Bdellovibrio bacteriovorus: one gene and its partner. Each later gene encodes a partner of the first gene's protein in a complex. Links are inferred from orthologs where the notes say so. Each region holds a gene or a part of one and is shown in the gene's direction. Other genes may lie near its edges.

The links. The genes of interacting proteins can lie anywhere in the genome.
Region 2: the proteins of nuoD (region 1) and AZI87_RS06930 are in contact, whole or in part, in a cryo-EM structure (PDB 6ZJN), measured with the Thermus thermophilus proteins. The link is inferred for Bdellovibrio bacteriovorus from one-to-one orthologs. Residues at the interface, in WP_223903221.1 of Thermus thermophilus: Met26, Thr27, Asn29, Gly31, Pro32, His34; in WP_096411116.1 of Thermus thermophilus: Glu45, Ser46, Asn48, Pro50, Ala51, Gly52, Glu53.

What each region holds. Positions count from the first base shown.
Region 1 is NZ_LUKD01000001.1:615,590-623,460, reverse strand. Bases 2,538-5,535 are described here. They hold nuoD (NADH dehydrogenase (quinone) subunit D), read left to right. Parts: upstream 2,538-3,194; coding sequence 3,195-4,877; downstream 4,878-5,535. Other genes in these bases: nuoF (NADH-quinone oxidoreductase subunit NuoF), read left to right, coding at 5,433-5,535; AZI87_RS02985 (complex I 24 kDa subunit family protein), read left to right, coding at 4,960-5,433; AZI87_RS02995 (NADH-quinone oxidoreductase subunit B), read left to right, coding at 2,714-3,208. Also shown: bufB (MNIO family bufferin maturase), read right to left, coding at 1-283; AZI87_RS03005 (YceI family protein), read right to left, coding at 292-897; AZI87_RS03000 (S8 family serine peptidase), read right to left, coding at 976-2,394; more of nuoF, read left to right, coding at 5,536-6,725; AZI87_RS02975 (2Fe-2S iron-sulfur cluster-binding protein), read left to right, coding at 6,706-7,871.
Region 2 is NZ_LUKD01000001.1:1,439,338-1,442,305, reverse strand. What follows is about bases 1-2,702. They hold AZI87_RS06930 (NADH-quinone oxidoreductase subunit A), read left to right. Parts: upstream 1-1,018; coding sequence 1,019-1,387; downstream 1,388-2,702. Other genes in these bases: AZI87_RS06920 (NADH-quinone oxidoreductase subunit J), read left to right, coding at 2,560-2,702; AZI87_RS06925 (complex I subunit 1/NuoH family protein), read left to right, coding at 1,398-2,549; mfd (transcription-repair coupling factor), read right to left, coding at 1-897. In the rest of the region: more of AZI87_RS06920, read left to right, coding at 2,703-2,968. UniProt on the Escherichia coli protein: NDH-1 shuttles electrons from NADH, via FMN and iron-sulfur (Fe-S) centers, to quinones in the respiratory chain. The immediate electron acceptor for the enzyme in this species is believed to be ubiquinone.

The sequences.
Region 1 (7,871 bases):
CAATAAAAGGCTCAACGTGCTCAATCAGTTCGCGCAGTTTTTGTAAGTAATCTAAGCGCAAACCTTCGGGGCAACCGATGTTCATTGAAAGACCGTGCAAAGCGACCGGATAGTCTTGACGAATCAGTTTGAGCATCTCTAAAGGACGCCCGCGCGAATTCATATAGTTTTCAGTGATCGCCTCAAACCAAGCAGCTTCTGTTTGAGGTCGCGTTTCTAAATAGGAATAATGGGGCTGGCGAAGGCCTAAGCCCACTTTATGTGTTCTTGATGAGGGGTGCATGTCAGCTCCTATTTTTTAGCCGGAGCTGCGGGTTTTGCTACTTTTGCTTCGCCATCAATTTCAATTTCGATTTCGTCGCCGACAACCCAGCCACCTTTATCCATGGCTTTGTTCCAGTTCAAACCGAAATCTTTGCGATTCACTTTGGATTCGGCTTCAAAAGAAATCACGCGATTTCCCCAAGGATCGTTCACGGCGCCTTTGTAGTCGATATCAAACACCGCCGGCTTGGTGATACCGCGAATCGTTAGATCCCCGTGAATCTTGTCAGGTTTGCCATTGTCATAGTCCACTTTCGTACCCTTGAAAGTCATTTCAGGATACTTATTTACATCAAAGAAATCCGCCGTGCGCAGATGCTTATCACGGTCTTTTTCATTTGTGTTCAAAGAGGTGGTGAAAACTTTGACGAACACATTTTCAAGTTTTTGAGTTTTTTCGTCAAAGTCGAATGTGCCTTCGAATTTTTCGAAACGGCCTTTGACTTTGGAAACCATCAAGTGAGGCGCCCTGAAGCTGACATCCGTGTGAGACTTATCAAGCTCAAACTTCTCGGCAAATGATGTTGCAGAAAAAAGAGTAGTGGCTAGAAATGAAAAAAGTAGAACGCGCATCTTTGAAATCCTTTCGGTAAGTGCTCGTTCTACTTTTTTAGAGGTGCTAAACTTTTACAAATTAAGTTGATGAAAGCTTTAGTAATTCATCAAAGCTTTAACATCGAGCTTGCCGTTCGACACAGATTTTCCATCTAGAGCTTGAATTCTACGAGAAGAACCCAAGATCGCCGCTTTCACATCCTGCCATGATTTTTCCGGATGAGCCGACCAGTAAAGAGCCGCCGCACCCGCGACGTGAGGAGCTGCCATTGAAGTTCCATCCCAAGTCGCCTTGAAACCAAACTTGTCGATCACTGTGTCTGTGTAGCCTTGAGCGACAACTGTCGAAAATACTTTGACGCCGGGAGCGCCGATATCAACCGACTTGTGGCCCCAGTTTGAGAATGAACCCAAACGATCATTAGAATCTAAAGCCGCAACAGCGATGATGTTGTCGTGCGGATAAGAAGCCGGGTAGGCAGGGTTGGCATCGTTGTCGTTATCATAACCAACACCTTTGTGACCGTTGCCCGCCGCCGCGATAAATAGAACGCCTTTGTCTTGTGCGTATTGAACAGCATCACGCAAAGCTTGGTTTTCCGGAGCGCCGGGCTCTTCACCTTCAGAACCCCAAGAGTTGTTTAAAACTTTCGCGCCATTATCAACAGCGTAACGGATTGATTTGATCGCATCCGCTGTTGTTCCGCCGCCAGTCATGCCGATGAAACGCAATGACATGATTTTTACGTTTGGTGCAACACCTGCGATGCCTTTACCGTTGTCTCCACGAGCCGCCACGTTGCCTGCACAGTGAGTTCCGTGACCAGGGTTTCCACCTTTAAACAATCCATCCAAAGTATCAACAGCCAGGTCGTAAGGCTTGTTGTCGTTTCCAACAAAGTCCCATCCGATCACGTCGTCCACATAACCGTTGCCGTCGTCATCGATCCCGTTGTTTGGAATTTCATTCGCGTTTCTCCACAGATTTGGAAGAAGGTCTTCGTGAGTGTAGTCCACGCCCGTGTCGATCACGGCAACGATCATATCTGGACTTCCTTTAGTCACTTTCCAAGCGTCGACAACGCCGTTATCGATCATGCCCCATTGTTTTGAAAACAAAGGATCTGCGCCTGTTGTAGTTTGCGGAGCGTCAGGAATCACTGGATTGTCCTGACGAGCGGCTGCGCGAAGTTGAGGATTTCTAGAAAGCATTTTTGCCAAAGCAGCACGGCGCAATGGGTCTTCAATGCGATAATCTTCAAGTAATTTCACTTTGTAGTTTGGTTGAACGTACTCAACAGCTGGATTTTTCTCCAGTGATTGAATGCTCATGCCGCGAGGAGCTTGAACGCGAACCCAGGATTCGCTCAGTTTTTCGATTTTTGCTCCCTGCATTTCGAACTCAACAAAGCCCGGTGCTAGTTTAATGAGCAAATCTTGTCTTTTTGAATTAGCTTGCGCCCCTAAGCTGATCGCAAGCATGGCAGAACTCACGTACAGAGCCATCTTCTTCATGCTGTTTTCCCTTCTTATCGAGGTCCCCTCGAAGTCCTGCTGATCAACAACTGGACTTCTCCTCGAGTGATGTTAGGTGGAAATTAAAGTTTGAAATGAGACGACTAGAGAATCAATTTCAATTACCTCGTTTCGGAATGCCGCGTTGAAGAAATCAGACGCGCCCCTTATATTACTTATCTAGTTGTCAGGATTACGGATTTTCAGTAACTACTTAATGATAGCTAAATGAAATTGCAGAGGTGTATTTATGCACAAAGATCAAGTGCAGGGTTCTGTGTCTCTCGCAGGCGCAAGCGGAACTCAAGCCATAGATGATATGTCACGAGATGTTGCTTTCACATCAAGGCTCGATGCTTTGGTGGCGTGGGGGCAAAAAAATTCTTTGTGGCCAATGCCTTACGGTACTGCTTGTTGTGGTATCGAGTTCATGTCAGTGATGGGACCGAAGTATGACTTAGCACGTTTCGGTGCTGAGGTTGCTCGTTTCTCTCCTCGTCAAGCGGACTTGCTTGTCGTTGCCGGAACTATCACAGAGAAAATGGCACCGGTTATCACTCGTATTTATCAACAAATGCTTGAACCAAAATACGTGATCTCAATGGGCGCCTGTGCAAGCTCAGGTGGTTTCTACCGTGCTTACCACGTTCTTCAAGGTGTCGACAAAGTCATTCCTGTCGATGTTTACATCCCAGGTTGCCCTCCGACACCAGAAGCGGTGATGGATGGAATCATGGCATTGCAACGTATGATTGCGACTCATCAACCACGTCCTTGGAAAGACAACTGGAAGAATCCATATGAACAAACTTGAGACTTTAAAACAAAACCTGGCGGGTAAATTCAAAATCGAGAACTACAAGTTCATCCACGCTGTGGGTGATGATGTTCTTGAAGTTCCTAAAGAAGACGTTCCGGCGTTGCTTTTGTATCTTCGTGAAAGCGGGCAGTTCGATTTCTTGATGGATGTTTGTGGTGTCGACTATCCAAACCGTGAAAAGCGTTTCGATGTTGTCTATCACTTATTCTCTTCCAAAGACTCTTCTCGTTTGCGCGTGAAAGCGCAAGTGGGTGAAAACGAATCTATCGGCACAGTTCTTCCGGCGTGGAAGGGGGCTGACTGGTTTGAGCGCGAAGCTTACGACATGTTCGGTATCAAGTTCGATGGTCATCCGAACTTGCGCCGCATTTTGACTCACCACCAATTCGTGGGTCATCCGCTTCGTAAAGACTACGATGCAAACTTGCAACAACCTTGCACGTCTTCATTGCCAATTCATTTCAACAACGAGCCAGGTTCTCCAGGTGATGTGTTGAACGATAAATATGTTCCTTTGAATATCGGTCCTGCCCATACAGCGATGCACGGAACACTTCGTGTGATGGCTGAAATGGATGGCGAGACGATCGTTCGTTGTAACAATGAAATCGGATATCTTCACCGCTGTTTCGAAAAAATGGCAGAGACTCATCCGTACAACCAAGTGATCCCTTACACAGATCGTTTGAACTACTGTTCTGCGCCAATGAACAACATTGGTTACTGTAAAGCAGTAGAGCGCCTGTTGGGTGTGGAAATTCCACCGAAGGCACAAGCGATGCGTGTGATCTTGGCAGAGCTTTCTCGTATCATCGACCACACGATTGCTATCGGTACCGGTGCGATGGACTTGGGTGCTTTGACTTCTTTCTTCTATATGTTCGGTCTTCGTGAACAGGTTTACGGATTGTTCGAAAAACTTTGCGGAGCTCGTTTGACTGTATCTATGACTCGCGTCGGTGGTATGGCTCAAGATGCACCGGAAGGTTGGTTCGACGAAGTTTTGGCTCTTTGTAAAGAGATCCGTAAAGGCACAGACGAAATGGCATCGATGGTTTTGGACAACAAAATCTTCATCCTTCGTACGAAAAACGTGTGCCCGGTTTCTGCTCAAGACGCGATTCAATGGGGTTACACAGGTCCTCTTCTTCGCGCTTCCGGTGTGAACTTGGATTTGCGTAAAGCAAAACCATACTACGGTTACGACGCTTTGGACTTTGATGTTCCAGTAGGAACAACAGGCGACATCTACGACCGTTACTTGGTTCGTTTCGAAGAAATGCGCCAATCTGTTCGTATCATCGAGCAAGTCTGCAAAAACGTTCCTGGTGGCGATTACACGATCCGCGACAAAGGTATCGTTCTTCCAGAGAAAAAAGATGTTTACGGAAACATCGAGGGTTTGATGAATCACTTCATGTTGATCATCAAAGGTCTTCGTCCTCCAGTGGGTGAAGTTTACGATGCGACGGAAGCGGCCAACGGTGAGCTAGGTTTTTATCTAGTGAGTGACGGCTCTGCAAATCCATACCGTTTGAAAGTTCGTCCACCATGCTTCGCGATCTACCAATCGTATCCAACGGTGGTGAAAGGCGCGATGTTGGCAGATGCTATCGCAACTGTCGCTTCGATGAATCTTATTGCGGGTGAGTTGGATAGATAGTGGGCGACAGCCCTCAAAGCGGAGGGTCACAAGACCCGAAGCTAAAGCAGCTTAGAGTTTTGAAAAATTTAAAGGAAAAAGAATGTTTCAACTAAGTGAACAAGGTTTGGCGGAAGTAAAAAAAGAATTGAATCGCTATGAAGCGAAAGATTCTGCGATCATCCCAAGCCTTTACATCGCACAAAAAGAAAACAACGGTTTCGTCACTGCAGAAATGATCACATATCTTTCTAAAGTGATGGACATCCCTGAAGCACGTATTAACGAAGTTTTTAAGTTTTATACGATGTTCAATCAAAAGCCGGTGGGTAAATACCACGTGCAAGTATGCACGAATATTTCCTGTGCTCTTGAAGGTGGTCGTGAGATGGCTAGCCACATCTGCCACGAGTTGGGTGTGAAATACGGCGAAGTCACTTCAGATGGCCGTTTCACAGTCAGCAAAGTGGAGTGCTTGGGTTCCTGCGGAACGGCTCCAATGATGCAAGTAAACGACACGTATCATGAGAAACTCACTCCGGAATCAGCAATGAATCTGCTACGAGGAATGAAATAATGGCTGAAACAAAATTACTGACGGAATTCTATCACTTGCCAGAGTATCAAACTTTGGCTGGTTACAAAGCTAAAGGCGGTTACGAAACTTTGCCGAAAGCTTTGAAAATGCAACCTCAGCAAATCATCGACGAAGTGAAAGCTTCTGGTCTTCGTGGTCGTGGTGGTGCGGGTTTCCCAACGGGTATGAAATGGGGCTTCCTTCCTAAAAATGGAGAACCTCGTTACCTTCTTTGCAACGCCGATGAAGGGGAGCCTGGAACATTCAAAGACCGTATGATGATGGAGCGTGCTCCACATCAATTGATCGAAGGCATGATTATCTCTGGCTTCGCGGTGGGGTCTAATAAAGGTTATATCTACGTTCGTGGTGAATACGTTTACCCGATCGAATGCTTAAATAAAGCGATCAAAGAAGCTTATGCAGCAGGCCTTCTTGGCAAAAACATCTTGGGTTCAGGTTTCGACTTTGACCTTGATGTGTACCGTGGTGCCGGCGCTTATATCTGCGGTGAAGAGACTGGCATGATCTCTTCTTTGGAAGGCTTGAAAGGCCAACCAAAATTGAAGCCTCCATTCCCAGCGGTTCAAGGTTACTTGCGTAAACCGACAATCGTGAACAACGTGGAAACTTTGGCGGCTGTGACTTACATCGTTCGCGATGGCGCACAAACTTACCGCAAACATGGAACTGAAAAATCTGCGGGAACAAAATTGTTCTCTCTTTCTGGAAACGTGATGACTCCAGGAAACTACGAAGTTCCATTGGGCTATCCTTTGATGGATTTGCTTATGAAAGAGGGCGGAGGCATGAAACCAGGCCGCAAACTCAAAGCGGTTATCCCTGGTGGTTCTTCAGCTCCTGTTTTGACAGCAGAAGAAGTGGCGAAAGCAAATCTAGATTACGAATCATTGGCGGGTCTTGGAACCATGCTTGGTTCCGGTGCGGTGATCGTGATCGACGACTCTCAATGTATGGTGGATATGTTGGGTGTTTTAACTCACTTCTATGCGCATGAGTCTTGTGGTCAATGTACACCTTGCCGTGAAGGTACAGGTTGGTTGAACAAGATTCTTCACTCGATCTTGGAAGGTCGCGGTCGTTTGCAAGACATCGACTTGTTGATCAAAGTTGCTGACAACATGAAAGGGAAAACAATCTGTGCCCTTTCAGATGCAGCCGCTCTTCCGGTTTTGAGCTTTGTGACTAAGTTTAGAGATGAATTTGAATTCTATGTCCGCGAAGGACGTTCGAAAGTAAAAGGAACGACATATGCCGAAATGCACCATTAATGGCAAAGAAGTCGAAGTAAAAGAAGGCACGTCGATTATCGAAGCCATGCAACAGTCTGGCGATCGTATCGCGCACTACTGCTGGCACCCTGGTTTGAGTGTCGCAGGTGTATGTCGTCTTTGTATGGTGGAGATCGAAGGAAATCCACGTGTACAAATCGCATGTAACACAATGGTTACGGAAGGCATGAAGATCAACAACACGTCTGAAAAAGTACGTGATGCTGTAAAGTGGGGCTTGGACTTCCACTTGATCAACCATCCTTTGGATTGCCCTATCTGTGACCAAGCGGGTGAGTGCGGTCTTCAAGACCAATACATGGAGTACGGTAAGTACGATCCAGAAATGGCTGAAGCCAAAGTAAAGAAACACAAAGTGGTCGACTTGGGTCCAACAGTGGTTTTGGATTCCGAAAGATGTATTTTGTGTTCTCGCTGTGTTCGTTTCACTGAAGAAGTTTCTAAGACAAATGAGTTGGGTATCTTCAACCGTGGTGATCGTTCTGAGATCGGAACTCACGAAGGTGTTGAGCTTAACAACAAATACTCATTGAACACGGTTGATATCTGCCCAGTGGGTGCATTGACGTCGAAAGATTTCCGTTTCCGTCAGCGCGTATGGTATCTCAAAGACGCCGAAACAGTCTGTAACGGTTGCTCAAACGGTTGTAACGTAAAAGTGTACTTCAACAAGGAAGGTTTCTTCCGCGTGAAGCCTGTTTACAATGAAAAAGTGAACGGATACTGGATGTGTGACGAAGGTCGCGACATCTATAAGTTCGTGAACAAAGAGACTCGCTTGTTGAAAGCGCAAGTTCGCGGTGCTTCCGGTTGGACAGAAATGGCTGGCGGAGCAGCAGCGAAGAATGCTCATGAAGTTTTGAAAAACACTTCAGGCGACTCTTTGGCTCTTGTTTTGACAGCACAATACACAGTGGAAGAATTCGACGCGATTGTTTCTACATTTGTGAATGAATTTAAAACTAAGAAGGTCTTCTTCTGGATTAACAACAAAGAAACTTTCGACAGCTTTGACGGCCTTCTTCTTCGCGGTGATAAAAACCCGAATACAAAAGGTCTTCTTAAAGTTTTGGAAAAACACGGTATCACAGCAACTTGGGCTGATTTGACTCAAGGTCTTGGTAA
Region 2 (2,968 bases), 820 kb from region 1 along the record:
GAACCATACGTTCACCGCCGATGAAAAATGTTCTAGTGGACTAGCAAGTTCTCCATAGAAGTAGGGAAGCAAGAATTCAATTCCAGGGAATGAGTTCTTTAAAACCAAAGAGCGCAGAGTTTCTTCTGCTTCGGCTTTATCAACCTCGCGGCCATCGATCATCGCGCGGACTCGTTGCAAAAGTCTTTCGTGATTTTCATCTCGGAAAAGAATTTCGCGCGCCGGAGTTAACACGAATGAAGCCACTTCATCCGTGCTTCGTTGATCCGAAACATTGAAGTGACGAATGGATTCAATTTGATCGCCGAATAAATCAAGACGAACTGGTTCGTCTTCCGTTGGCGGGAAAATATCAACGATACCTCCGCGCAAAGCATACTGACCTTTATCCTCCACCATCGGAGCTGAAGAATAGCCAAGCGAGTTTAAATACTCGGCGATGTCTTCAGGAAGTTCATCACCGGGTTTTAGAAGACGCGAATATTCCTTCAGGATTTTCACCGGCAAAGTTTTTTGCGTCAGCGCGTCAGAAACAGATATGAAGATTTCTCCGGCCTTCGCTTGCTGGGCTCGAGACAAGAAACGAACCCGATCACTAACGACTCTCGAGTTTGGATAAAGACCGGAGTAAGGTGAAACATCGAAAGCAGGTAAAATTGTGCTGTGACGAGACGGGTCAAAGAACTCTAAAAGCTGCTGAAGTTTGTTCGCTTCCGATAGACTGCTAACAACAACTAAGTGCGGCAAGCTGTTGATTTTTTTAGAGTAAGTCTGCGACAAAAAGTAAGCGAGCGCGAGCGGAGATGCAGCTCCGGTCACTTGAATTTTTCCGCGTGTTGTTTCGAAGGCCCTTTCCAGGATGGATTCAAGCCTTGTATGAGTCATTTCGGCTTTCATTCGGTGGGCTCATCTTGCCATGCTTATCGCCTTGTTTCCATTCATATTTCTTGGTTTTCACAGACGACACATATATAACTAATTGAAATCCAAATAATAACGACAACTTTGGAGGGGTACAGTGCCACTCGGTGGAGTCATTTTCATCGTCATCTTCATCGCTCTATTCGGAGCATTTTTAGTATGGGTCGCGTCCAAAACAGGCGGCAAACCCGTTTATAACTCTATCAAGTACGAGCCTTACGAGTGCGGTATTCCTGCTCTTGATAAGAAAGATACAAAGGTTTCAGTAAAGTATTATCTTACTGCGATCCTCTTCATCCTTTTCGATATCGAGATCATTTTCATGTATCCATGGGCAACTTCTTTCCGTGATTTCTTATCTTCAGGACAAGGTCTGTTCGTGCTTATTTCGATGATGGTCTTCATCGGAATTTTCATCTTCGGACTTTTCTGGGAAGTAAAATCAAAAGCATTGGAATGGGACTAAGCAAATGGGAATGGGTAAAGATCTTTTTGAAATTACCGTTAACGGTTTAAAACTTGTCGTCATCTTTTTGATGATGGTTCAGGCAGTTCCTATTCTTGTGTGGCTAGAGCGCCGTGGTTCCGCATTCATCCAAAATCGTTTGGGACCAAACCGCGTAGGACCTTTGGGATTGATGCAGCTTTTGGCTGACGCTGTGAAATTCTTGACGAAAGAAAACTTCGTTCCAGATACGGCAAAACCTTTGTTGTACTACGCAGCTCCGGTATTTGCATTGATTCCTGGTGCGGTGGCGTTCTCTGCAATTCCGATGTCGACACCAATTCAAGTGGGAACATTTGAAATGTTTGGCTCTACTTGGGGTCCGTACACTTTCTTAGTTCAAGGTTATGATATCGGCGTTGGTATCGTATTCATCTTGGGTGTTTCTTCTTTGGCTGCTTACACTTTGTTGATGGCGGGTTGGGGTTCAGGAAACAAGTACTCTTTGATGGGCGCTCTTCGTGCTTCGGCGCAAACGATCTCTTACGAGTTGGCTTTGGGTCTTTCTATCGTGGGCGTGATCATGCTTTACGGTACATTCAACCTTCAAGACATGACGGTGGCTCAACAAGGCCCCCTTCAATTCGTCTTCTTGGGTCACACAATCACTGCAAGCTGGCTTCCAAATTGGGGTATCTTCTATCAACCATTGGCAGCTCTTTTATTCTTCACAACCGCTTTTGCTGAATCAAATCGTCTTCCTTTCGACTTAGCGGAAGGTGAATCCGAGCTTGTAGCCGGCTTCCACACAGAGTACGGCGGATTCAAGTTCAACATGTTCTTCATTGGTGAATACGGTCACATGATGATCGCTTCCGGTTTGATGGCGCTGTTCTTCTTCGGTGGTTACGGAATTCCGTATGTATCCGTTGAGCAAGTTCAAGAGTGGGCGGCATCCGTGACGTCTTCTGCCGGTTGGGCAAGTGCTTTGATGGCGTTGATCCACTTCCTTGTTTTCAATATCAAGTTTGCATTCTTCTTGTGGGTTTTCATCTGGGTTCGTTGGACGCTTCCACGCTTCCGTTATGACCAATTGATGGATTTCGGTTGGAAGACTTTGCTTCCTTGGGCGCTAGCAAACACGATCATTACCGCGTTTGTGATCTACATCGCATCTTTGTGAGGAGAATAACGTGACAGCAGATGCATTTCTTTTTTGGTTCTTAGCGATTGTCACTCTGGTCAGCGGCCTGAGTGTCATTCTTTTATCTAACCCGATTTATTCATCGCTTTGTTTGGCGATGACGATGGTGGGTATCTCCGCGTTGTTCGTGACTTTGAATGCCTACTTTATCGCAGGCGTTCAGTTGATCGTTTACGCCGGCGCCGTGATGGTTCTTTTCGTCATGGTGATCATGCTCTTCGACTTGAAGAAAGATATACAGGCCTTTACGAAAGGTAAGTTCTCGGGAGCGGTAAAAATCGCTTCCGTGGGATTGCTTGCGGGCTTGGTTGTCGGTGCGATTGCAATGTCTGTTGGTCTTTTGAACGAGAAAACGGCCGACAATCCAGTGACAGCAGGAACGGGAATGGAAACAACAA